Regions from separate parts of the Pseudoalteromonas sp. Scap06 genome, predicted to be linked through region 1. Evidence: predicted binding sites of a transcription regulator. Region 1 holds the regulator's gene; each other region holds the start of a gene.
What was found. Region 1 encodes sigma-54, which starts transcription at its own class of promoters, with help from an activator protein. Its sites were predicted from a motif close to GTTGGCACGNNNNTNGNNT; they were not measured.
Positions count from the first base shown of each region.

Region 1 (8,140 bases):
CATAAGAGCTAGTACACTGTCGCCAGCGGCTTGTTTATCGTCTTGAAATAACGTGATTGAGGCATCAAATTGCACAGAAAGCTGTGCCAGCACAGTAGCCGCTCTGGCATGCAGGCCTAATTTGTTTTTTATTAAAAATGTACTTTCTAACCGCATTAATATTCTCTCAAGCTTTATTCTTGTTCTCGGTGGCGAATTTTCACATTAGGATGACTCATTGCAAAACTTTCACCTATAGTTTGCGCTAAGTAAACCGAGCGATGCTGACCACCGGTACAGCCAATGGCAATGGTTAAATAGCTACGGTTATTTCTTTCTAAATGAGGCAGCCATGTTTGCACGAATGTTTGAATTTGCCATGTAAACTTTTGTACTATGCTGTGACTGGCTAAGTAGTCTTTTACTGGTTGATCTAGCCCTGTAAGCGGCTTAAGTTCAGGCTCCCAATGTGGGTTTGGTAAAAAGCGAGCGTCAAATACATAATCGGCTTCTTTAGGTATACCGTGTTTAAAGCCAAATGACTCAAAGGTAATGATCAGTTGTTTGTCTTTTTTACCGAGTATTTTTTCACGGATAGACTCAGCAAGCTGATGCACACTTAAGCCTGTGGTATCAATCATATAATCGGCACGATTAATGAGTACATCAAGGAGTTGTTTTTCTTTTTTTATTGCTAAATCAAGTGGCAGAGAATCAATAGAAAGAGGATGAAGACGGCGTGTTTCTGAAAAGCGTTTGATTAAGGTTTGATCGTCACTGTCTAAATAAAACACCGTTGGCTTAGTAAAACCAGGCAAATATTCAATGATTTCATTAAACTGTTGTTGTTCTTTAGGTAAGTTACGCACATCAACACTTACAGCTATTTTATTGTAGCTGTCGGAAACACTACGAACAAGAGAAGGTAATAAATTTAAAGGTATATTATCTACACAATAATAACCTAAATCCTCAACAACGCGTAACGCAACAGATTTACCAGAACCTGAGCGACCACTTATAATTATTAATTCCATTTATCACCCTTTATTATTGCTACGGTTGACTTACAATGATCTGGTACAGCTCATTGTCGGATTTTGCCGCCCGTAATTGCTTACAAAATTCTTTATCGTTGAGCTTTTCAGCTATAGTGGCTAAGGTTTTTAAATGCTGCTTATTGTCACCGTCGGGTACAATTAAGGCAACAAAAATGTCGACCGGTCGATTATCTATTGCATCAAAATTAATAGCCGCTTCGCTCACTAATATAAGTGCAAGAGGCTCTTGTACACCACTCATACGACCATGAGGAATTGCAATTCCTCGGCCTATACCTGTGCTCCCTAGTTTTTCTCTTGCTGTTAATGCATTAAGAATATCTTGTTGAGCTAAATAGGGCAGTTTATTGTGAGCCAATTCACTGATAAATTCTAAAATTCTTTTTTTACTATTAAAAAGGACCGCAGCTTTACTGCAGTCCTGACAGATAAGTGAGCTTAGTTTCATAGTGTTAGTGTCGAGCAAGTTTCTCTTTGTGTTTAATTACTTGACGATCTAGCTTGTCAATCAGCGAGTCTATAGCGGCATACATATCTTGGTGTTCAGTAGAAGCAAAAATCTCAGCGCCACTAACATGAACGGTTGCTTCGGCTTTTTGGTTTAGTTTTTCTACATCGAGAATAACGTGCACATTCGTTATGTGATCAGTGTGCCTCTGTAACTTCGAAAATTTACTATTTACGTAGTCTCTAAGCGAGTCGGTAATATCTACATGGCGACCAGTTAAATTCAGTTGCATAAACATTTTCCTCTTTGTTGTACGCCTTAAATCAAACTTTTACGTTGATTTGACGGGGGAATAGCTAGAGATTCGCGATACTTTGCAATAGTTCTCCTTGCTACTTTAATTCCTTGCTCAGCCAATATATCTGCAATTTTGCTATCACTCAATGGTTTAGCTGAGTTTTCTGCAGCGATTAATTTTTTAATTAATGCGCGTATTGCTGTTGAAGAACATTCACCACCATTTTCAGTGCTTACATGGCTGGAAAAGAAATATTTAAGCTCAAAAATACCGCGTGGTGTATGCATGTATTTTTGCGTAGTAACACGTGAAATAGTCGACTCGTGCATTTCTACCATTTCGGCTACGTCATTAAGTACCATAGGCTTCATCGCCTCAGGACCATGTTCAAAAAAGGCCTGTTGTTGCTGCACAATACAGTTGGTTACTTTAAGCAGCGTGTCGTTTCTACTCTCTAAGCTTTTTATAAACCATTTAGCTTCTTGTAAGTGTGAGCGAATGAACTGGCTATCGCCACTTGATTTGACCGTACGAGACATAGCTGCATATTGGCTGTTTACCCTAATTTTAGGCATGCTATCTGGGTTTAGTTCAACCACCCAACGGCCTTTCACTTTTTTAACCGACACATCAGGAATAACGTACTCTGACTCTTCTCTAACGATAGTGTCTGCCGGTTTTGGGCTAAGGGTGTGAATTAACGTCATGACCTCTTTAAGCTCATCTTCTTTGAGCTTAGTTTTCTTCATTAACGTGCGATAATCACGCGCAGCCAATAAATCAATGTGATCAGTTAAGATCATTTTTGTTTCGTTTAAAAAAGGCGTGTCTTGATCAAACTGATTCAATTGAATACACAAACACTCTTGTAAACTACGCGCGGCTATTCCTACCGGATCAAATAGCTGAATACGCTTTAATACCGCTTCTATTTCATCAAGTTCAACTTCATCTTCTATGTCGTTCTCTTGATTAAAGCTCTCTAATATTTCTTCACAGCTAAGAGTTAAAATGCCCGAATCGTCCACGGCTTCTACGATAGCAATCGCGATGGCTTCATCAGTAGGGCTAAACGGTGTCAGTTGCAATTGCCACATTAAATATTCATGTAGCGTTTCAGTTGAAGAGCCTTGATAAATTGATTCATCTTCAGGCATTGGTCCTGATGAAGAGGCAGGTGCTGCGCTCATGTATTCATCCCATGTAACATCCATTGCCATATCATCGCTAATGGTGTCTTTGGTCATGGCTTCGCCGCTATCTTGCTCATATTCGCTAGGTTTTTCATCAGCTGAAGCACTTAGCGTTGATTCTTCGATATCGGCTTTTTGTTCGTTTTTACCCGCAGCATCTTCACTGTAATCTTGTTCTTCAACTTCAAGCAAGGGATTGCTATCGAGCGCTTCTTGAATTTCTTGCTGGAGATCCAATGTACTGAGTTGCAATAAGCGAATTGCTTGTTGCAACTGTGGAGTCATTGTAAGTTGCTGGCCCATGCGCAGCTGTAATGATTGCCTCATTTATCTCTAACAATCCTTTTAAATTAGTATAATTAATATTAGCAGATGCTTAGTGTAATAACACACATATTAGAGCTTGAACTGCTCGCCTAAATAAACATCGCGTACCGTTTTATCGTTTAATACATATTCTGGAGTGCCTGATGCAATTAACTCTCCATGAGAAACTATGTAGGCTTTTTCACAAACATCAAGAGTTTCGCGTACGTTGTGATCTGTGATCAATACGCCAATTCCTCGATTTTTAAGGTGTTCTATAATTTTTTTAATATCTAATACAGAGATAGGATCAACCCCTGCAAAGGGTTCGTCTAATAGTATAAATTTAGGATTTGCTGCTAATGCTCGCGCAATTTCAACACGGCGGCGCTCACCACCTGATAGGGCCATACCTTGGCTGTCACGAATATGTTGAATACTAAATTCATCAAGTAAATTATTTAAGGTATCTTCACGTTGCTGCTTATTAAGCTCTTTGCGTGTTTCTAAAATAGCCATTAAGTTTTGGTAGACCGTCAGCTTTCTAAAAATCGATGATTCTTGTGGTAAATATCCTATCCCTAGGCGAGCTCGGCTGTGCATTGGTAATAAAGTGATATCTTGATCATCGATTGATATTTTGCCTTTATCGCTCGGTACAAGGCCTACAATCATGTAAAAAGTCGTGGTTTTACCTGCGCCATTGGGGCCAAGTAAGCCGACAATGCTGCCAGCTTCAACCTCTAGGCCAACGTTTTTCACCACTTCACGGCCTTTATAGCTTTTCGCTAATAGCTCTGCTTTTAATGTGCTCATGGTTGGCCTTTATCGTCTTCTTTTTTGTTTTCAACAGGGACTAAAATAGTGTGTACACGGTCTGTTGAGTTTTCGTCTTTTTCTGCGCTAATTAACTGCTGCTCTATATCGTAGGTGATACTTTTAGCAGTTATTTTTTGACCTGCTTGAGCAATACTGGCTTCGCCGATTAAGGTTAAAAAACGCTGCGAAACATCGTAACGCACTTCATTCGCACTGGCGCTCATAATGGTGCCATCAGCTTGTGTTTCTTCAAAATAAGCAGGGCTGCCTGTGGCAATTAAAAGTTGCTTATTCTCACCTAAGTCATCACGTTTATGTACTTCTAAACGGTCAGCGTTAATGCGGCGATTACCATGAATAATTTCAACATTTTTCTCAAAAATGCCCACGTTTTCTTTTAATTGACCTTCTTGTCTGTCAGCACTAATTGAAATTTGATTAGCAGCAGGAGCTTCAACGGTTTCCTCTGCATGGCTATGAAATGCAATCAGTAATGAAGGAACAATTAGAATTTTAAATAGGTTATTGGTCATAATATAGGGTTCGCGTATGGTTAATAAGTTTAATCACTTCGGTTTTTAAATCGGCCTCAAGGCCTTTACCTGTGATTTTTAAATTAGGTCCTGTAATAACGACAGGCTGCTCTGACTGCATAGTGAGTAGTTTTATATCTACATTGATGCTATCGGCTGTGATCGTATCGATCATGGCGTTATCGGCTAAATTTAGCGCTTTTACATTGCCCTCTAATACGAGTTGACGATCGTCGTAGAGGGTGGCCTCATCAGCGTTAATACGCCATGTTTGCTGCTCGTTGTATAACGTAAATATAGGTTTTTCAAAAAAGGTAAAACCAAGTTGTTGGTATAACTCCATTTTTACCGCAGTTACTTTGTGGCTTATTTTACCTTGCTCATTATAAGCGGTTTGTTTTAGCTCAATCGCAGTGTAATCAGGCTTAGCAATAGTTTGAGTTTGTTCATCCGCAATAATATCTACCTGAGAAAAATAAGGATACCAAAGCCAAACCATACAGCTTATGAATAAGATGCTCAGTATTATGCGAGCTACATTCATGAACTGGTTCCTTGGCTAGTAAGTGGCTTATTGTTTTCAAGCATCAGTAAATCTGTTAACTCTCTTACTGCGCCAAAGCCGCCTGGCAACTGAGTGACATAATGCGATAAACGTTTAATCAGTGGGTGGGCGTCGTTTACGGCTACTGCAAACCCGACTTTTTCCATCACTGGCATGTCAGGGCCATCGTCACCAATGTAAGCTATTTGCTCATCGCTGAGCGCTAATTTTTGTTTTAATTCTTGATAGGCAATGAGTTTGTCTTCTTGGCCTTGGTATATATGTTGTACGGTTAAATTGCTCATACGTTGTTGAACTATTTTTGAGTGACGACCTGTGATCACGGCAACTTCAAAACCACTATTAATAAGGGCTTTAATGCCAAACCCGTCTTTAGTATTAAATGCTTTGAGCTCTTCACCTTGGTTGCCAAGATAAATACGTCCATCAGAAAATACACCATCAATATCGCAAATTAATAATTTTATTTTTTTTGCGCGCGCTTTTGCATCATCACTTAACGGCTGATAAAGATCTTCAAACTGCATTTATAGCACCCCCGCTTTTAGTAAGTCTTGCATATTTAGTGCGCCAATGGGCTGATTATGCTCATTAATCACAATTAAACCATTAATACGTTTTTGTTCCATAATGTTCAGTGCTTCAGCCGCGAGTATGTCTTGTGTGGCTGTTGTACATGACTTTGTCATCACAACATTAATTTCTGTGCTGTGTATATCAATACGTTGCTCTAAAATACGGCGTAAATCACCATCGGTAAACAACCCCGATAATTGCTGATTACTATTTATAATAGCGGTCATGCCAAGCCCTTTGGCTGACATTTCAATTAAGGCGTCTTTAATGGTTTGCGTTTCATTAATAATAGGCGTGTGAATACCGCTGTGCATTACATCTTTTAAGGTTAAGAGTAAGCGTTTGCCTAAACTGCCACCTGGATGCGACAGTGCAAAATCATCAGCGGTAAAACCACGGGCTTCTAATAATGCTACCGCCATAGCATCGCCCATAGCGAGTGTTGCTGTGGTACTTGCTGTTGGCGCTAAGCCTAATGAGCAGGCTTCTTGTTCAACTTTAATACACACATGCACATTTGCCAATGTTGCCATGGTTGACGTTTCGTTGCCTGTCATAGCAATCATTTTTGCGCCAATGCGTTTTAATACCGGAATAATATTAAGCACTTCACTGGTTTCGCCAGAGTTAGATATAAGCATAACCACATCATTTGATGTAATCATACCTAAATCGCCATGACTCGCTTCACCAGGATGTACAAAAAATGCGGGGCTACCAGTACTCGCTAAAGTGGCTGCTATTTTATTACCGATATGGCCCGACTTACCCATACCAATAACAATAATACGGCCTGAGCAGTCGTACATTAATTGGCACGCTTGATCAAAGCTTTCATTAACGTATTGTGCGATATCGCTGAGTGCTTGACGTTCTATATCAAGGACGCGCAAGCCTTGTTGAATAAAATTTAGCGTTGCCATGGATCACCCTACTTGACTAAAAATATAACCTTGGTAAATCATAAATGCGACGATGAGTACGCCACCTTCTAGTCTATTGATACGTCTTTGACCTCTAAAGTTCAATGACATAGCAATAAGTGCCAAGGTTGCACCGATCATAATTAAAACATCACGGTTAGCTACTGATGCGTCAATAACTGATGGGTTAATTAATCCTGCCAGCGGTAACACCGCGAGAATATTAAAAATATTTGAGCCAACAATGTTACCCAGTGCTAGATCATCTTCATTTTTAAGAACACCCGCAATGGAAGCAGCAAGTTCAGGTAGGCTGGTGCCTATGGCTATTATGGTTAAACCAATTACTAAGTCACTTAAGCCAAAATATTTTGCAATATCAACGGCTGAGCCAACTAAAAAGTGTGAGCTAACAGGAAGTAAAATCATTCCGACGACTAACCAAAAAACGGCTTTTTTGGTTGGGACATTATCAGGTACTTCATCACAGGCTTCGCTAACAAAGGGGTCGTCTTGGTTTTTTGCTCGCAGTGATACAAAAATAAGTCCACCAATAAAAACAACAAAACCAAAGAGTAAGGCTGCGCCTTCAAAAAACGAAAAGTAGTTATCTGAAAAAATATACCAAGTAGCGATAGACACCAATAATACCAGTGGAATTTCTCGTTTTAATGTACTTGAAGAGACTGAAAGCGGTCTTAAAAGCGCTGTAATACCTAATACTAATAATATGTTAGTGATGTTTGAACCAACTGCATTACCTACGGCTGTATCGGTTTTATTTGCCAAAGCAGCCGAAGCGGATACCATCATTTCAGGGGCCGATGAGCCCATAGCTACCACTGTTAAACCTACAATTAATGTTGGTACGCCAAAGTTTTTAGCCAGTGCCGCCGCACCATAAACAAACCTGTCCGCACTCCATACGAGAGCCGCAAAACCGAGAATTAAAATGACAAACGAGGTAACCATTGTGATAAGCCAGTTAGTGTAAATTCAGATAGCGCGAATAGTAACAAAAGCCACCATAAAAGTATAAGTAAAAGAGTAAGCTGTAATACATTAGGCGGTTATTAAAATAATTATTTAATGGGTTAACTTGCTTGTTTAAGCATCGGTTAAGTCAATTTGTCGCAGTCTTATAGCTGTTTTTGCGTGGCTATTACAAAATCTTACGAATTGTTTTTTCCATCTTGACCAAAAAACCCTTAAAATAGAAATATGAGAGAATATTGTTATGGAGAGCGACTTGTCGCAATCAATAGTAGAAGTCAAGGATGTTACCTTTTCTAGAGGCGATAGGGTCATATACAAAAATATGAGCTTTGATGTCCCAGAAGGTAAAATTACTGCCATTATGGGGCCAAGCGGAATTGGCAAAACCACGATGCTGCGCTTAATTGGTGGCCAGCTCAAACCCGACTCCGGTGATATTTTAT
Region 1 is NZ_CP041330.1:422,720-430,859, forward strand. Features, by position in the region: gene FLM47_RS01960 (HPr family phosphocarrier protein) at 1-156, opposite strand, end outside; gene rapZ (RNase adapter RapZ) at 174-1,016, opposite strand; gene ptsN (PTS IIA-like nitrogen regulatory protein PtsN) at 1,036-1,488, opposite strand; gene hpf (ribosome hibernation promoting factor) at 1,493-1,780, opposite strand; gene FLM47_RS01980 (RNA polymerase factor sigma-54) at 1,807-3,306, opposite strand; gene lptB (LPS export ABC transporter ATP-binding protein) at 3,376-4,101, opposite strand; gene lptA (lipopolysaccharide transport periplasmic protein LptA) at 4,098-4,637, opposite strand; gene lptC (LPS export ABC transporter periplasmic protein LptC) at 4,627-5,181, opposite strand; gene kdsC (3-deoxy-manno-octulosonate-8-phosphatase KdsC) at 5,178-5,729, opposite strand; gene FLM47_RS02005 (KpsF/GutQ family sugar-phosphate isomerase) at 5,730-6,701, opposite strand; gene FLM47_RS02010 (calcium/sodium antiporter) at 6,705-7,673, opposite strand; gene FLM47_RS02015 (ATP-binding cassette domain-containing protein) at 7,939-8,140, shown strand, end outside.

Region 2 (8,140 bases), 470 kb from region 1:
GCGGGTAACCGATGGCATTAGTTTAATTAGACACAACTTTTGGTTGTTTGACGATATTGTTAGTAAAGAAAGTACCGATCACCTCAGAACAGAGCTAAAGTGGTTATTAAGTGAATTAGCATGGGTTGAAAATGCGATTCAGTTAAAAACTTATACCTCTAAGCGCCATGCTTTTTATAAAAAAATAAATAGTGCTCCTGCGTTAACGCAAGTTATAAACGATTTAAAAGAGTTACAGCCGAGCATTGACGATATTTTTTCGCTTTTTCATAGTGCCCGCTACAACCGTTTATTGCTGAGCTTAACAACGTGGCTGATAAATAAGCAGTGGCGTAAAGATTGGAGCCAAGCAGAGCTTCAAAATGCAGAGCAACCTATTGTAGATATTGCTCATCGCTTATTTGATAAAGATTGGAAAAACTTACATCGCTTATTGCCTAAAGAGCAAAGCTTAGCAGGCAATGATTACTTAAACTTCCGCACTCAATTAGAAAATAGTTTACTCAGTGGTAACTGTTTAGGGGCACTGTTTAATAAAGATGAGCGATTAGAATTTAGGCTCCCTTGGCTGGATATTTCTCATGGGATGTATGAGTTAAGCACGCTTGATTATTTAAAACAGCTGTGTGGCGGGCAAGAAGATGCTCAACTGGCAAAAATACAACTATGGTTAGAACAAAAATCTGACTTTTTAGTTAGTGCCATGGAGCAAAGTCGACATGCTTCATTTGATACAGAACCCTATTGGCTTTAATGACTAAGCACTTTTGTGGCCGGACCTTGCTGCAAAAGTGCATGATTCTTTCACTTTTGTGTTTTGCTACCAATGTGTGTTCACAGCCATCTTGGCAACTTTACGAAAGTAAACAAGGGGTAAGTGTTTATTTTCAGCGTTTAACTGACGATACCTTGAAAATGAAAGCTGAAACGGTGGTTAGCAATGTCACCGCAGAGGATTTAGTTGCTTTACTTAGTGATACCGATACAGCCCCTAGCTGGATAGAAAACATTACTAAGGTCACGTTACTCAAAATTTTAAGCCCTTCAGAAAACTTAGTTTACAGTTATATTGATAGCCCGTGGCCTGTTAGCAATAGAGATGTGATTACTTATTCGTGCTATACAAGGGTGAGTTCGTTGCAAACGCAGCTTAGTATTCACGCGCGCCCAGATTTTTTACCTAAAACTAAAGGGGTAATAAGAATAAGCACCTTAGATGCAATGTGGCTGTTAACTCAGCAGGCGAAAAATTTGCACATTAGTTATCAGGTATATGCGTTACCAGGCGGTAAGATACCCACGTGGTTAAATAATCGGATCGCCCTAAAAAGTACCCTTAAGACGCTAATAAATCTTGCTGAAATACTCACTACTAAGCAGTACATAGCAAAGCCAACCGTTATTCGCACCGGTAATTGCACACATACCGAACCGCCGCAGTTATAAGTAAAAAAGTGACCTAAGTGATCACTTTTTTAAGTGGATATAAGCTAATCAGTATTTAGCGGATTCACCGTCTTTGGGTAAAGACTGCATTATAAACTCGCGTAAATCGTTATTAGAACTTTCTAAATCTGCATGACGTAGATACATCATGTGGCCACTGCGGTAGCCTTTAAAGCTTAATCTATCTTGCATTTTACCACTTGGATCTAATTGCCACATGGTGTACTTGGCATCAAAGTAATTGGTTGCACCGTCAAAATAGCCCGCCTGAACCATTACACTTAAATAAGGGTTTTGAGCCATGGCTAAGCGTAAATTTTCACCGGTATTATTTCCGCTTCTGTCCCATGGGTGAACGTTACCAAATAAGTTATATTTGATATCGGTTTTGTAATTAAGCTCTTCACGAAGATAGTAGTTAATTGCAGGGGTAAAAGAGTGCAGCCATGATGTAAGCTCTGCCCAGTAATCTGGAGACTCACCGGCATCGCGTTTATCTATGCCTAAATAGCGCGAATCCAGTCGACCAACCATTTGTCCGCGTTCACGCAACAACTCTTTCCAAAAAAACTGTGTTGGAATATCTAAATTGTTTTGACTAACAAATGTTTCAGATAAACCCGCATATTCAGCCATTTTTTTAATAATACGACGTTTTTCGTCAGGCGCAATAAAGCCGCCTTTTGCAAGCGCAGGGATGAGCTCATTAACAGTAAACTGTTCAACTTCTGGTAATAGCTCGTCTAAATCTTTTGCTTGTAAATCGGCGTTTAATGCTTTGTGGTACCATGCAGTAGCTGCAAAGTAAGGTAGGCGGTTAGCTGATTTTACTGGTCCGTCGCGTTTAATACCGATATCGGTAGGAGAAACGAGTACAACACCGTTAATGTACATCCACTGACTATTTTGCAGCTCATGTGCTAAACCCGATACACGAGTAGTACCATAGCTTTCACCAATTAAAAACTTTGGAGAGCGCCAACGTTCATTTCGAGATACAAAAGTATTAAGCCATTCTGCGAGGTACTTTATATCGGCATTAACGCCAAAAAATAGCTCTTTTTGTTTATCTTTGGGTAAAAGGTTACCGTCTTTATCTTCTACAACACGTGAATAACCTGTATTTACAGGATTTACATAAACGATATCCGCTACATCTAAAACCGAATAAGGGTTATCTTTTACACCATAAGGTTGAATTGGGTAGCCTTCGTCGTCAATTTTTAAAACACGAGGGCCGGTGTAAGCTAAATGCATCCAAACCGATGCTGAGCCTGGGCCACCATTAAATGAAATAAGTAATGGACGCTTTGTTCTGTCATCTACTTTATCGCGGGTGTAGTAAGTGTATTGAAGGGTTGCTATGGCATCTCCCTTGTTATCCCATACCGGTTGTGTGCCTGTTGCTACCGTATAAGAAAATCGTTCGTTATTTATTTTTGCTTTGTGCTGAGTAACTACTTTACTGTCGATATCAATACGGCGTTGATTATCGGCAAACGTTGCACTTGTAAATGTAAGTGCAATTGCGGCAATGGGTAAAAATAGACTTCGACTAAATTTCATAACTAACCCTTTTTATTTTATGTACTGCAGTTATAGCGATATTTGAGTAAAAAACAAAAGTATTGAGACTAGCTGCCGATAATAATCGTTGAGTTTATGTAATTAAGATTAATCTCAACATAGCAAACAGGCGAAATATACTTGATGTGTATGCCATACTGTAAGTTTAAGGCGATTAAAAAATTTAATTATTAATTAAGTTTTTTAAGTTATTGGTCGCTTTAATTGTTTTTAAATGGATGCTTGAGAGTGATTTATTTTTAGGTTTATTACCATAAAGGGTGAACGTAAATGAAAGGGAGTTTATGCAACGGGTTTTAATTGTTGAAGATAATATAAGGGTAAAACAGGTACTCAAACATATTGCTGCTCATTACCTTGATGTGCGGGTTGATTTCGCTCAGTCACTTACTCAATGTAAAAAGTTACTAAATCAAACTAGTTATTCGCTCGCGTTAGTTGATTTATCTGTTGGTGGTCAAATCGATACTGATATAACTCGCTTTACACTGTCGCAAGGTATCCCTACGTTGGTGATGACAACGCAAACAGATGAACATACACGTTTAAAAATGCTGGAATTAGGTATTATCGATTACGTCATTAAAGATAATCGCGACTCTTATCTTTACGCCATAAAATTTGTAGCACAGTTATTGCGTAACCAGGGGCGCAAAGCGCTGGTTGTAGATAATTCCTTATTGAGCAGTAGCTTGGTTAAGCAAATGCTCGAAAAACAATTGTTTGACGTCATTACTGTTGATAATAGTGCGCAAGCTCTTCATATACTTGAGCATGATCAGGCAATCAACTTAGTGATCACTGACCATAACTTATCAGGTATGAATGGTTTTGAATTAATTAGAGCAATTCGAAATATTAAAAGCCGTGAGCAATTGGCCATTATTGGTTTAGCTGATGTATATAGTTATGGCGTTGCTGCACGATTTATTAAATCAGGTGCGAATGACTTTTTAACTAAACCCTTCACCCATGAAGAGTTTCACTTTCGAGTGGTGCAAACTATGGAGTCAATATGGCTAAGTGATGCTCAAAAAACGGCTTTGTCTTTCGATGCGACAGAGTAACTTTAATCTTAAATACATTATCAATGTGTATTTGGGAGTGTAACGGTTAGTTAAAGACGATTATTTGCGTATTTATCGACTCGCACCAATTCTGTATTTTGCTTAAAAAAAGCGCACCTAAATGGTGCGCTTTTTTGTTTTTTATATTATTTAATTTAATAACCCTCTGTTTTTATTTGTAATTTAAAGGTGGCACAAAGGTTGGATTGTATAGAGCAAATACAATAACAAGCTAGTGTCCTAAGGGGGCCTTTGTGAAAATGATCAGTGCAATAATAAAGCCATTCAAACTAGATGATGTGCGTGAAGCACTCGCTGATTTAGGCATCGAAGGAATGACCGTGGTTGACGTTAAGGGGTTTGGACGTCAAAGAGGTCATACAGAGTTATACCGTGGTGCAGAGTACCAAGTTGACTTTATACCTAAAATTAAACTTGAAATTGCCACTCGAAGTGAAAATTGCCAACGCGTTGTAGAAACCATTACCAAAGTTGCTGGAACGGGCAAAATTGGTGACGGCAAAATTTTTGTTTACGACCTAGATCAAATCGTCCGTATTCGTACAGGCGAACTTGATGATGACGCAATTTAAGGGGGCAACATGGAAAATACAATTATAGAGCTGAAGTTTTCGCTCGATACGTTTTACTTTTTAATTTCTGGCATCTTAGTTATGTGGATGGCAGCTGGTTTTGCAATGTTAGAAGCTGGTTTAGTGCGCTCAAAAAATACTACAGAAATCCTAACTAAAAATATCGCACTTTATTCTATCGCTTGTACTATGTTTTTGTTGGTCGGTTACAACATTATGTATGTAGACAACGTTGAAGGCGGAATAATTCCTTCATTTGGTGGCCTAATAGGTAGTCAGGCGGCAGACGCCGATCATTCACTAGAGTCTGATTTTTTCTTCCAAGTAGTATTTGTTGCAACGGCTATGTCTATTGTATCTGGCGCCGTAGCGGAGCGTATGAAGTTATGGGCTTTCTTAGTGTTTACAGTAGTACTTACAGGATTAATTTACCCAATTGAAGGTTACTGGACATGGGGTGGCGGCTTCCTATCTGAATTAGGCTTTGTTGATTTTGCAGGTTCTGCCATTGTCCATGCAACCGGTGCAGCTGCAGCGCTTGCGGGTGTAATTCTACTGGGTGCACGTAAAGGTAAATATGGTAAAAATGGTGAAATTTACCCAATTCCAGGTTCAAACTTGCCACTTGCTACATTGGGTACATTTATTTTATGGATGGGTTGGTTTGGCTTTAACGGTGGATCACAGTTATTAATTTCAGATAAAGAAAATGCAACTGCAGTAGGTCAAATACTACTTAACACCAATGCTGCTGCAGCTATGGGTGCAATTTCAGCCTTGTTCTTATGTAAATTATTATGGGGTAAGGCAGATTTAACCATGGTACTTAATGGCGCACTTGCAGGCTTAGTGGTTATTACTGCAGATCCATTATCACCATCACCATTAATGGCGTGTTTATATGGCCTACTAGGTGGGTCTTTGGTTGTACTAAGCATTGTGGCACTTGATAAAGTGAAAATTGACGACCCTGTAGGTGCCATCTCTGTGCATGGTGTATGTGGCATATTAGGTGTGGTATTAGTGCCGGTTACTAATGCCGAGGCTAACCTTGTGGCACAGTTAATTGGTTTACTATGTATCATTGGCTTTGTGTTTATCGCATCATTCATTGTTTGGGCAGTCTTAAAACAAACTATGGGTATTCGTGTTACCGAAGAGGAAGAGCTAAACGGTATGGATCAACATGATTGTGGTATTGATGCTTACCCAGAATTTGTTTCAGTAAGAAGTAATTAAAAGTAAAAGTATTGTGTGTTCAATCAAAGCCCTACTCAGTTAGGGCTTTTTTGATTTCAGGAAGGGTTAATTTTTCAGGTGTTAGAGTAATGTGATAAGCTCCTCGCGTTAAATCAACCTTTGGAATGTATTACACTTAAATGGCTGAAAAAAAGAAAACACCGACCAGTAAACCCTCGACTAAGCGCGCTACTAAGTCATCTAAAACATCAGCGCGAAAAAGTGCTGCAAAAAAAACCGCAAGCTCGGCTAAACGGCCATTTTTAAAAACGTTGTTTTCTATTTTTTGGAAACTGAGTCTGGCGACTTTCATCGCTGTAGCACTTTACTTTATTTATCTTGATGCAAAAATCACCCGCCAATTTGAAGGCAATAAATGGCAACTTCCAGCCCAAGTGTATGCGCGTTCAATGACGTTTTTTCCTGGGCAGTTTTTATCTGAGCAAGAAGTTTTATGGGAGCTTAAACGTTTAAATTACACGGCAGTTAATCGCTTAAGCCGCACAGGGCAATATATTAAAACAGCTAATAGTATTAAGATTTTTCGTCGTGATTTTGAATTTTATGATGGTTTAGAAAATGCTCACGTAATTGAACTACGTTTCTCTGGAGAAAAGGTTGCCAGTATTAAAGATAAATTCGGTCGTCGCTTAAACACTGCCAGATTAGAGCCTGTACAAATAGCCCGTATAGGTAATGACTCAAAACAAGACCGCGAATTTGTGCCATTAGATAAATTTCCTGACATGCTTAAAAATGCTTTGTTAGTGGTCGAAGACCGCGATTTTTATGATCACCATGGGGTATCGGTATTTTCTATTTTACGGGCTTTATATACCAATATTCGCGCAGGAAGAACCGTGCAAGGGGGCAGCACACTGACGCAACAGCTAGCTAAAAATATTTATCTTACCCGTGAACGTTCATTAGTACGTAAAATCAATGAAGCTTTTATTGCGCTTATTCTTGATTATCGTTATTCAAAAGATCAGATTCTTGAAGCCTATTTAAACGAAGTCTACCTAGGTCAGTCTTATAACCAAGGAGTACATGGGATGGGGCTGGCTGCTGAGTTTTACTTTGCAAAACCCGTTGATGAACTTGAGTACGACCAAATTGCTCTGCTGGTGGCCATGGTTAAAGGCCCTTCTTATTATAACCCTAGACGTTATAAAGAACGTGCTATGGAGCGTCGTGACTTAGTGCTGCGTTTAATGGTCGATAACAAACTTATTTCCACTAAAGAGTATCGAGCCTCATTAAAGCGCGCAATTGATATTGCGCCAATAAAAGCCAGCTTACAAAAGTCTTACCCAGGTTACTTAGAGTTGGTTAATCGCGAGTTGAAACAGCTGCTACCTGATCAAGAAGTATTAGATGCAGGAGTGCGCGTATTTACCTACTTTGACTTGCAAAAACAAACCGCAATGGAAGAATCGATTAAGGCCAGTTTACCTTATTTGGAAAGGCGTCCAAATACCAAAGAATTAGAAGCGGCAATGATCTCCGTTAATGTTGAAAAAGCTGGTGTATCAGCGTTAGTGTCTGGACGTGATGTGCGCTATTCAGGGTTTAACCGGGTGCTTGATACCAAGCGCAATATTGGCTCATTAGTTAAACCGGCAGTGTATTTAAGTGCACTGCAGCTTCCTCATTATAATTTAGCGACATTGCTTGATGATTCACCCGTGCAAGTCACCAACGAAGAGGGAAAAGTATGGCAGCCAGAAAACTTTGATCATCAATACCGAGGCGCCGTGCCTCTTTATAAAGCATTCAGCCACAGCATTAATATTCCGGCAGTTAACTTAGGGCTTGATGTTGGGGTTGATAAAGTTGCTAATACACTCAGAGGACTAGGTGCTAAAGGCCATATTAATGAATACCCGTCGCTGCTATTAGGGGCTATTGAAATGTCGAGTTTTGAAGTGGCCCAGCTTTATACCACTATTGCTGCTGATGGCGAATACAGAGAGCTGACGTCTATCTCGGCATTAACTGACTCTGTTGGTAAAGTACTTTATAAGCATAAAGTGAGTAACGAACAACGCTTTGATAAAGATGCCATGTACATGACCAAATACGCTATGAAGCGAGTAACTAAAGATGGCACCGCTAAGCGCTTAAATTTACATTTTCCGTCGATTCAGTTAGCAGGTAAAACAGGTACCAGTAACGAATTACGCGATAGCTGGTTTGCCGGGTTTG
Region 2 is NZ_CP041330.1:896,786-904,925, forward strand. Features, by position in the region: gene FLM47_RS04090 (CYTH and CHAD domain-containing protein) at 1-754, shown strand, start outside; gene FLM47_RS04095 (START domain-containing protein) at 754-1,446, shown strand; gene FLM47_RS04100 (S10 family peptidase) at 1,495-3,012, opposite strand; gene FLM47_RS04105 (response regulator) at 3,318-4,100, shown strand; gene FLM47_RS04110 (P-II family nitrogen regulator) at 4,355-4,693, shown strand; gene FLM47_RS04115 (ammonium transporter) at 4,703-5,932, shown strand; gene mrcB (penicillin-binding protein 1B) at 6,073-8,140, shown strand, end outside.
Region 2: FLM47_RS04110 (P-II family nitrogen regulator) is a predicted target of sigma-54. The motif match lies at 4,289-4,307, and genes of this name have one in related genera.

Region 3 (8,140 bases), on a different replicon from region 1:
AATTTGTTCGACAACCATACTCAACCAAAACTTAGTCCTTTGCTTCATCGTACAGCTGATATTTTTGACCCGCTTACTGAGGAAAACACTCCCTTATACAAGGCGATAAATACTACTGGCCTTGCAGAAATAAACTTTATACAGTTTAGTAAAACACGCGCTGACTGGTATGAATTTACCATAGAAAATCTACTTTTAGCGCTTGAGCAATAGCACTGTAAAGCCCCTTTACAATGCAGTTATTTTATTTAAAACTCTGAATGTATATTGTCTATTTTATTAATGCTATCTATGCCCTATTAGATAACCAAAGCGTTTGATAGGGTGCTAACTGCATGGTTTGTAGCGCGTCATCGAGTGTTGTTTTAGAAATTAGCTCAACCCATTGCTGAGTGTTTATTAAGTTTAAATCGGCTAAGGTTAAGCTTTGTGGCTGACTGCTAATATTATAAACACAAAAAATACTTTGTTGGCGGTCTATACTTTGTCGCCAAAAACCAAATAACCCCTCGCCTAAGTGCAAAGTAAATTGTGTGGCATTAGGATGGAATGCTGCTTGCCTTTTACGCACAGCTAATAACTGTTTTATTCCCTTGAACACCTGATGATGATGGCTATATTTTTCTTCAATCGCCGCTAATAATTTTGATTCTTGCCAGCGATGACGATTAATTGCACGATTGTGCTGCGAATTTTCAAAGCGCTCATAGTCATTAGTGGTGCCAAGTAAACTGTGTATATATAGCCCTGGAATTCCTTCCATTGCAAACATAATGGCATGAGCACACAAAAAACGCTCAAGGCCATATTTATCTGCGCCGTTATGCGTCCCTTGTAAGGCATCAAACAAGGCAATATTTAGCTCATAGGGGGTATGCGTACCATCGTGACTGGTACGCATTGAAACGCGCCCACCAAACTGCATGGTCGTACTTACTAACGAAGCAACTTCACTCGGTTGTAATAAGCCTTCAATTGGTCTCAAACCAATGCCATCATGCGAGGCTATAAAATTAAAATATGCGGTACCGTTTTGCGCTGGCGGCATGCTCATCATCCAGTGCTTAAGCGCCGTACTATCACCGCTAAGTAAGGTATGCAATAACAACGGCGGCAAGGCAAAGTTATAAATTGCATGGGCTTCGTTGGCATTACCAAAGTAAGATAGGTTTTCTTGATTAGGAATATTGGTTTCGGTAATAATTACCACACTGGGCTCGGCATGCTCAATCAGCGTTCGCAGTAAACGCACCACTTCATGAGTTTGTGGCAAGTTTATACAACTGGTATTAAGTTGCTTCCATAAAAAGGCCACAGCATCCAGACGAAATAAGCGAATACCGTTATCTAAATAGTGGCGAATAATGCTAACAAACTCTTTTAAAACCTCAGGGTTTTCAAAATTAAAATCCACTTGATCATGACTAAATGTACACCACACATGCTTATCACCGCTTGCTGTGGCGACCGTATGTAATAATGGCGAAGTTCGTGGGCGCACGACTTGGCTTAAATCGTCAGTTAAACTGGCTGTTTTAAAATAGTCTTTCCCTGGGTGTGTATCGGTTAAAAAGTTTTCAAACCAAAGACTTCGGCTAGAACAATGATTAATCACTAAATCCGCCATTAACTTTACATCTTTTGCAATCGCGTTAATATCTTGCCAATCGCCCAGCGCTTCATTAACTTGCGCATAGTTCATTACCGCAAACCCTTCATCTGAGCTGTACGGATAAAAAGGTAAAATATGCAGTGCATTAAGCTGGTGATCGCACTGCTCTTTTATAAAGCGATGCAAGGTTTTTAACGGCGCCTCTAGGGGAGTTCCAACTGCTAACTCACTGTCTTCATGATTTATAATAGAATCGCCATAGGCAATTAAAATAATATCTTGTTCATCCCAGCGATTAGTGTGCGGCGTAGGATCTCGAAGTGGGTTATTACTCAATATCAAGGTGATTAATTCTTCAGCCAACTCAGCTACCGGCATAGGTAACTCAACCCCTTGATAAATAGTATGTAAATGTTGTTCGACTCGTTGAAATAACTGTTCCCTAACTATGTTCACAGGCGCCTCGTTTAAGTATACCAATTTAACTGTATTGTTCGTTATCAAGCTCAACGGCTTCTTTTAATCGATCTAGTACATCGGGCATCGCCGAAGCTACACGGTTCCAACTCGGCACAAATGGCGCTTCCATTGGGTTTTCTAAAAAGTGTTGGCCAGCATTCATAATATTTTGTGCAAACATTTCTACCGCTTTTTCTTCTTGGTGAATATCAAGTGTTAAGCCGTTCATTAACGCATCATTATGATAGGTTTCAATAAAGTCTAAACCAATGCGGTAATAAGTCGCTTTTAATGAGCGAATGGTTTCGCTGGTAAAGGTAACCCCCTGGGTCGCTAGCTTTCTAAATAACGCTTTGGTTATATCAATAGACATTTTAGAAAGGCCAGCGGTTTGGTCGTCCAGCGATAATTCTTGGTGTTTATGATCGTAGTTATCGGCAATATCAACTTGGCATAGGCGGTTATGGGAGTAATTACGGTACATCTCGCTTAATACGCCAATTTCTAATCCCCAGTCACTAGGAATACGAATATCGTTTAATACATCGCGTCTAAACGAAAATTCACCGGCTAATGGGTAACGAAACGAGTCCATATACTCAAGGTAGTCTCTGCTGCCTAATATGGTTTTAAACGAGCGTAATAACGGAGTAACCAGTAAACGCGATACTCGACCATTTATTTTTCCATTGGCAGTACGCGGGTAAAAGCCTTTACAAAATTCATAGTTAAATCGAGGATGCGCAACGGGATAAATTAATCGCGCTAATAAGCCTCGGTCATAAGTTAAAATATCGCAATCATGTAGTGCTATTGACTCAACCTCCGCGGTAGCGAGTTTATAGCCCATGCAATACCACACATTACGGCCTTTACCGAGCTCACGTGGCGCCACACCTAAAGCTTGAAGCTCTTTATCGAGCGCCTGCAAACGTGGGCCATCGTTCCACAACACTTTATGGTTTTGATCGAGCGATTTAAAAAAGTTCAATGCATAGCGATACTGGCTTTCGTCGGCTCTGTCTAAGCCTATAGTTATTTGCGATAAATACGGTACTTGTTGCAGCTCTTTGACAATGTTTTGTAAAGCAGGGCCTTCTAACTCACTAAATAATGAAGGCAATATAAGCCCCATTGGTCGCTGTTTACTAAAGCCAAGCAACTCTTTTTCTAAATCGTCTACGGGTCTATTAGCAATGTTATGTAGTGTTGTAATAATGCCATTTTGATAAAAATCAGCCATGTAAACTATACTCCTCAGAACTGGGTAAAATACTGTTAATACAAGGTAGTGCTGTAATTTCTTCAACCCACCCTAGTGGTGCCGGCAATTGAGAATAGCGCGCTTTGTTATAAGTTAATTTAACTGGCTTTTTACTCTCTGGATTGGTAATGATAATGGCGATATCAGCCTCTTCTAGCATTTGCTTATCGTTTTCACTATCCCCTAGCGCAATAATGCTCAGCGCTTTAGTAAACTGCGCGTTAAACTGCTGCACTAACCACTGCTGAGCCATGCTTTTATCGGTATTTTTTCCAATGTGAACAAAGCGCCCGCCTACTTTAACCTCGTAGCCATATACTGATATCGCATTGATAAATTCATTTAGTTGCTGCTCATCGCCATGCCAGTAGAGCGGATCTGAGTATTGACGGGTTTGTGCTTGCGTTGCTTGTAGCTGGTTTAATCCTGTCATTTTCATTACCTGCTCACTGGTCAGCTCACTAAACAAACTATATTGGTCGCCGTAGTCTTTTTTTAAGCGTTTTAAATCAGTCCATAAATTGCTAATGGGTGCAGCAAACGAGTAACACCAGTAGCCTTGGTATTCGCTGCAGCCAATTGGCCTGAGATTAAAGTAATTTTTAGGAATATAAACAGCCGAGCCATTTTCAACAATGAAAGGCTGTGTAATATTAAGCGCTTGTTGCAGTGCCACTACTTCACTAAATGTTTTGCTGGTATTAAATACCACAGGTACACCGCTGTATTGCAGCTCTTGTAATAAGGTATCTACCGCATCGGTGTTGTAATCTCTGTGATTGAGTAATGTGCCATCTAAATCGGTAAAAATGATAGGTTGTATAATACTATCGCTTGTAAGCACCATCGCAGTTACATCTCGATTACTATCGAGCTCTATAAGTGCATTTGCTTTAGCACTAAGGGTGTTGAGGTTTTCACGCGTGATGCGTTCAAAATGAGAAATAAACCACAATAACTGCTCATCAGTCATAGTGCCTGCGCCCTGCCCTTGTTTGGCAATTAACTTGTGTTCTTGCTCTTGGCGCCACGCAAACACATCATCAAAACTCGGGGCTTTGAGCATAATTGTGTAATCGATTTTATCAAAAACGGTTTTATATTCATTGGCTAAACAGCTGTTAATACAGCGACGCCATAACCCTTGTTGATCGTATGATTTTTCTAGCTCGTTAATAGGCTCAACTAAAGTAAAAGGCTGCTGTGGTTCACTGGCTACACACCACCCTTCTAAAATAACAACATCGATCGGCTGACTATTAGTTAACCATTTATTTTTTGCTACGGGTTCATCTTGTTGCTTATCAAAACGCGGCAGCGGTACATTTACTTCAGTATTTAATAAACGGCTAATGGTTTTATCCATCAGCGCAACATCATGTGTACCCGGAACGCCTCTAGTGGCGAATAAACAATGCACATCTTGCGCTAACTGTTGGCGTTTTTGAGTTGATAAATAAAAGTCATCAATAGAAAGCGCAACACAGTTTAGGTGGGTATTTTGGCTAAACCAAGTTACTAAATAATCACCAAGTGTGGTTTTTCCTGAGCCTTGGCAGCCATTAATTGCGACAAATATAGGGGCTGTTTTTTTACTGGTTAGAATGTCCTGCGCAATAGCAGAAAAATACTGCTCGCTAATATACTGATATTTCAACGGCAGTTGGTGTTTTACTAAAAAAGCATTTATATCCACACTCTTGGTCTCCATATAACAATCCCTGAGTCAACTATAGGGTATGACTAAGGAAATGCAGTTACTAGACCAATATTATTTATTGTTACTTTTTAGTAGGTTAAAAAAAAAGCGCATTTAAAATGCGCTTTTTTGGTGCAATATTTTTAACCACAGTGCAAACTTAACTCTGGTTGCTCTGTGCTTTGGGTAATACTAAGTTTAATACTATGCCTAAAATAGCACATAAGCTCACACCTTCTAGGCTGAACTCACTACTACCTATGTACATACCACCAATACCACAAATTAAAATAAGTGCCACAATACTTAAATTACGCGGTTCACTTAAGTCATCGCCCGATTTAACTAAGGTGTTTAAACCAATAACCGCAATAGAGCCAAATAATAAAATCATTATTCCGCCCATTACTGGCACCGGAATGGTTTGCAAACTAGCGCCCATTTTAGCAACAAATGCTAAGCAAATTGCGATAATGGCAGTCCACATCATTACTTTAGGGTTAAAGTTTTTAGTAAGCATTACCGCACCAGTTACCTCTGAGTAAGTGGTGTTCGGTGGGCCGCCAAATAAGGATGCGGCAGAAGTAGCTAAACCATCACCAAATAAGGTGCGATGTAGTCCTGGTTTTTTCAAATAGTCTTTTTTTGTAACTTGGCTAATTGCCATCATGTCGCCAATGTGTTCAATAGCAGGCGCAATTGCCACCGGCACCATAAATAATATGGCTTGCCATTTAAACTCTGGTAACACAAAGTTTGGCACAGCTAACCACTGTGCATTACTTACGGCTTCAAATTGCACTATACCCATAAATAACGATAGCGTGTAACCGGCAACAACACCGGCTAAAATAGGTATTAATTTAAATACCCCTTTACCCCACACGGCAAACACTAAAGTAACGAGCAATGAGAACATAGAGATAATAATAGCGCTGTCGTAGGCAATAATTTGTGTGCCACCATCGCCACTTTTACCCATCGCCATATTAACCGCCGCAGGCGCAAGCGCTAGACCAATCACCATAATGACTGGGCCTACCACAATTGGCGGCAAAATTTTATGCAAGGTTTTTGTGCCTTTAAACTTCACTAATAAACTTAATAGCATATAAGTAAAGCCCGCCGCCATTAACCCCCCCATAGTGGCGGGTATACCCCACATTTGTACTGAGGCAATAATGGGCGCAATAAACGCAAATGACGAAGCTAAAAAAATAGGCACTTGGCCTTTAGTCACAAATTGAAACAACAAAGTACCTAAACCAGCGGTAAACAAGGCTACGCTAGGATCTAGGCCAGTTAATATTGGCACTAGTACCAACGCACCAAATGCAACAAACAGCATTTGGGCACCGGTTAGAATAGTTTTTATAGAAAATGTAGAATTATTTTGCACTGCTAAACCTTAGTAAACCGTACCGAAAATTTTGTCACCTGCATCGCCAAGCCCTGGGATAATGTAACCCTTTTCATTTAAATGGCTATCAACTGAGGCAGTAAAAATCTCAATATCAGGGTGAGCGGCTAATGTTTTTTCAACGCCCTCAGGTGCAGCAACCAGTACGATTACTTTAATTTCTTTACAGCCCGCTTTTTTAAGCATATCAATGGTGGCGATCATAGAGCCACCAGTAGCCAGCATTGGGTCAATCACTAAGCTTAAACGCTCATCAATATTACCCACTAGTTTTTCAAAGTAGGGTACTGGCTCAAGAGTTTCTTCGTTACGCTCTAAACCCACTACACTCACTTTAGCCGCTGGGAGTAACGACATTACGCCGTCCATCATACCAAGGCCCGCACGTAAAATTGGCACCACGGTAATTTTTTTACCCTTAATGTGCTCAACTTTAAGTTTATTACCGTCCCAGCCTGTAATTTCGTTATCTTCTAATTCTAGGTTTTTAGTGGCTTCGTAAGTTAATAATGTGCCCACTTCTGAACACAACTCGCGAAAACTTTTCGTGCTAATTCCATGCGCGCGCATTAAACCTAACTTATGTTGAACAAGGGGATGAGAAATAACGTGAATAGCCATAGTAATAAACCTAGTGATAAAAAATTTGACGTATTTTATATTAAAACAGGCCGTTTGACTGTTAATTTTAGCCTTGATTTCATAGTTCGTGCCAAAATATTTAATTTAGCCACAACTATAAAGATTTTTTGTGTTTATGAGTTGTTACTCGCTAACCAATTATTTACCTGATCATGCATGTAGCTGTTAATCTTTTTGTGTTCTGGACTCCACCCAAGTAAAAACCGATAAAAGTCTGCCCATGCCACTGGCCATAAATGAGCCCATTGTGTAACAACATCATCAGCATTAATGTGTGGTTGATAGTCACTCAGAGCTTGCTTCAATTGGCTAAAATAATAATCAAGGTAGCTCTGTGCGTGTTTATGAAGCTCAGAATCATCCATACAGCTGGTCATAAAATACATTACATCAATCACCCCAACACCCGCACCCACATATTGAAAATCGTAACCGAGAATATGCCCTTGGCTATTAGCGGCAAAGTTAGCAAGCTTGGCATCACCATGAATTAACGTTTTATAATCACACTGCTTTAATGCGCCGCTTAACAGTGATGCAGCCTGTTTAATATCGGACTTTTCAGGTAAGTTATTAAATTCATCAGGGCGTGTACCCAAATGCCAATAGCTTCCTTGCGCCCATAAACCATCAAACTTTGTATTTAAATGAAAGGCATGAAAATGTGCCAACCACTTTAATATGGCTTTTATATTCTCGGTGGTTGCTTGGCTGTACCCCTGCTTTGAAAAATCTTTAAACACCAAGGCAAACTCATCGCCCATGTTGATTGCTTTAATGCATTCAATAGCTGCAGCTTGCTTGGGCAGCTTATGGCTAAATTGCTGATAAAACGTATATTCAACGTGATAAGAGTCACGCTTCCTAGTCAGTGCAAAGTTGCTTTGTTTAATTTTAGGGTGATTAATGTGATCGGGTACTTTAATCGCTTTAATCACACAGGCTTGCTCATCAAGTTGGCACTTCACAATTTGGCCACAGCCACTCCAAAGCGAGGTTAGGGTTTTGCCAATGGCTACACGCTCAAAATACGGGGTAAGTAAT
Region 3 is NZ_CP041331.1:574,602-582,741, forward strand. Features, by position in the region: gene FLM47_RS18035 (ABC transporter substrate-binding protein) at 1-213, shown strand, start outside; gene FLM47_RS18040 (alpha-amylase family glycosyl hydrolase) at 290-2,068, opposite strand; gene FLM47_RS18045 (hypothetical protein) at 2,094-3,314, opposite strand; gene FLM47_RS18050 (HAD-IIB family hydrolase) at 3,307-5,046, opposite strand; gene FLM47_RS18055 (uracil-xanthine permease family protein) at 5,195-6,433, opposite strand; gene upp (uracil phosphoribosyltransferase) at 6,443-7,075, opposite strand; gene FLM47_RS18065 (DUF1679 domain-containing protein) at 7,210-8,140, opposite strand, start outside.
Region 3: FLM47_RS18050 (HAD-IIB family hydrolase) is a predicted target of sigma-54. The motif match lies at 5,048-5,066, and genes of this name have one in related genera.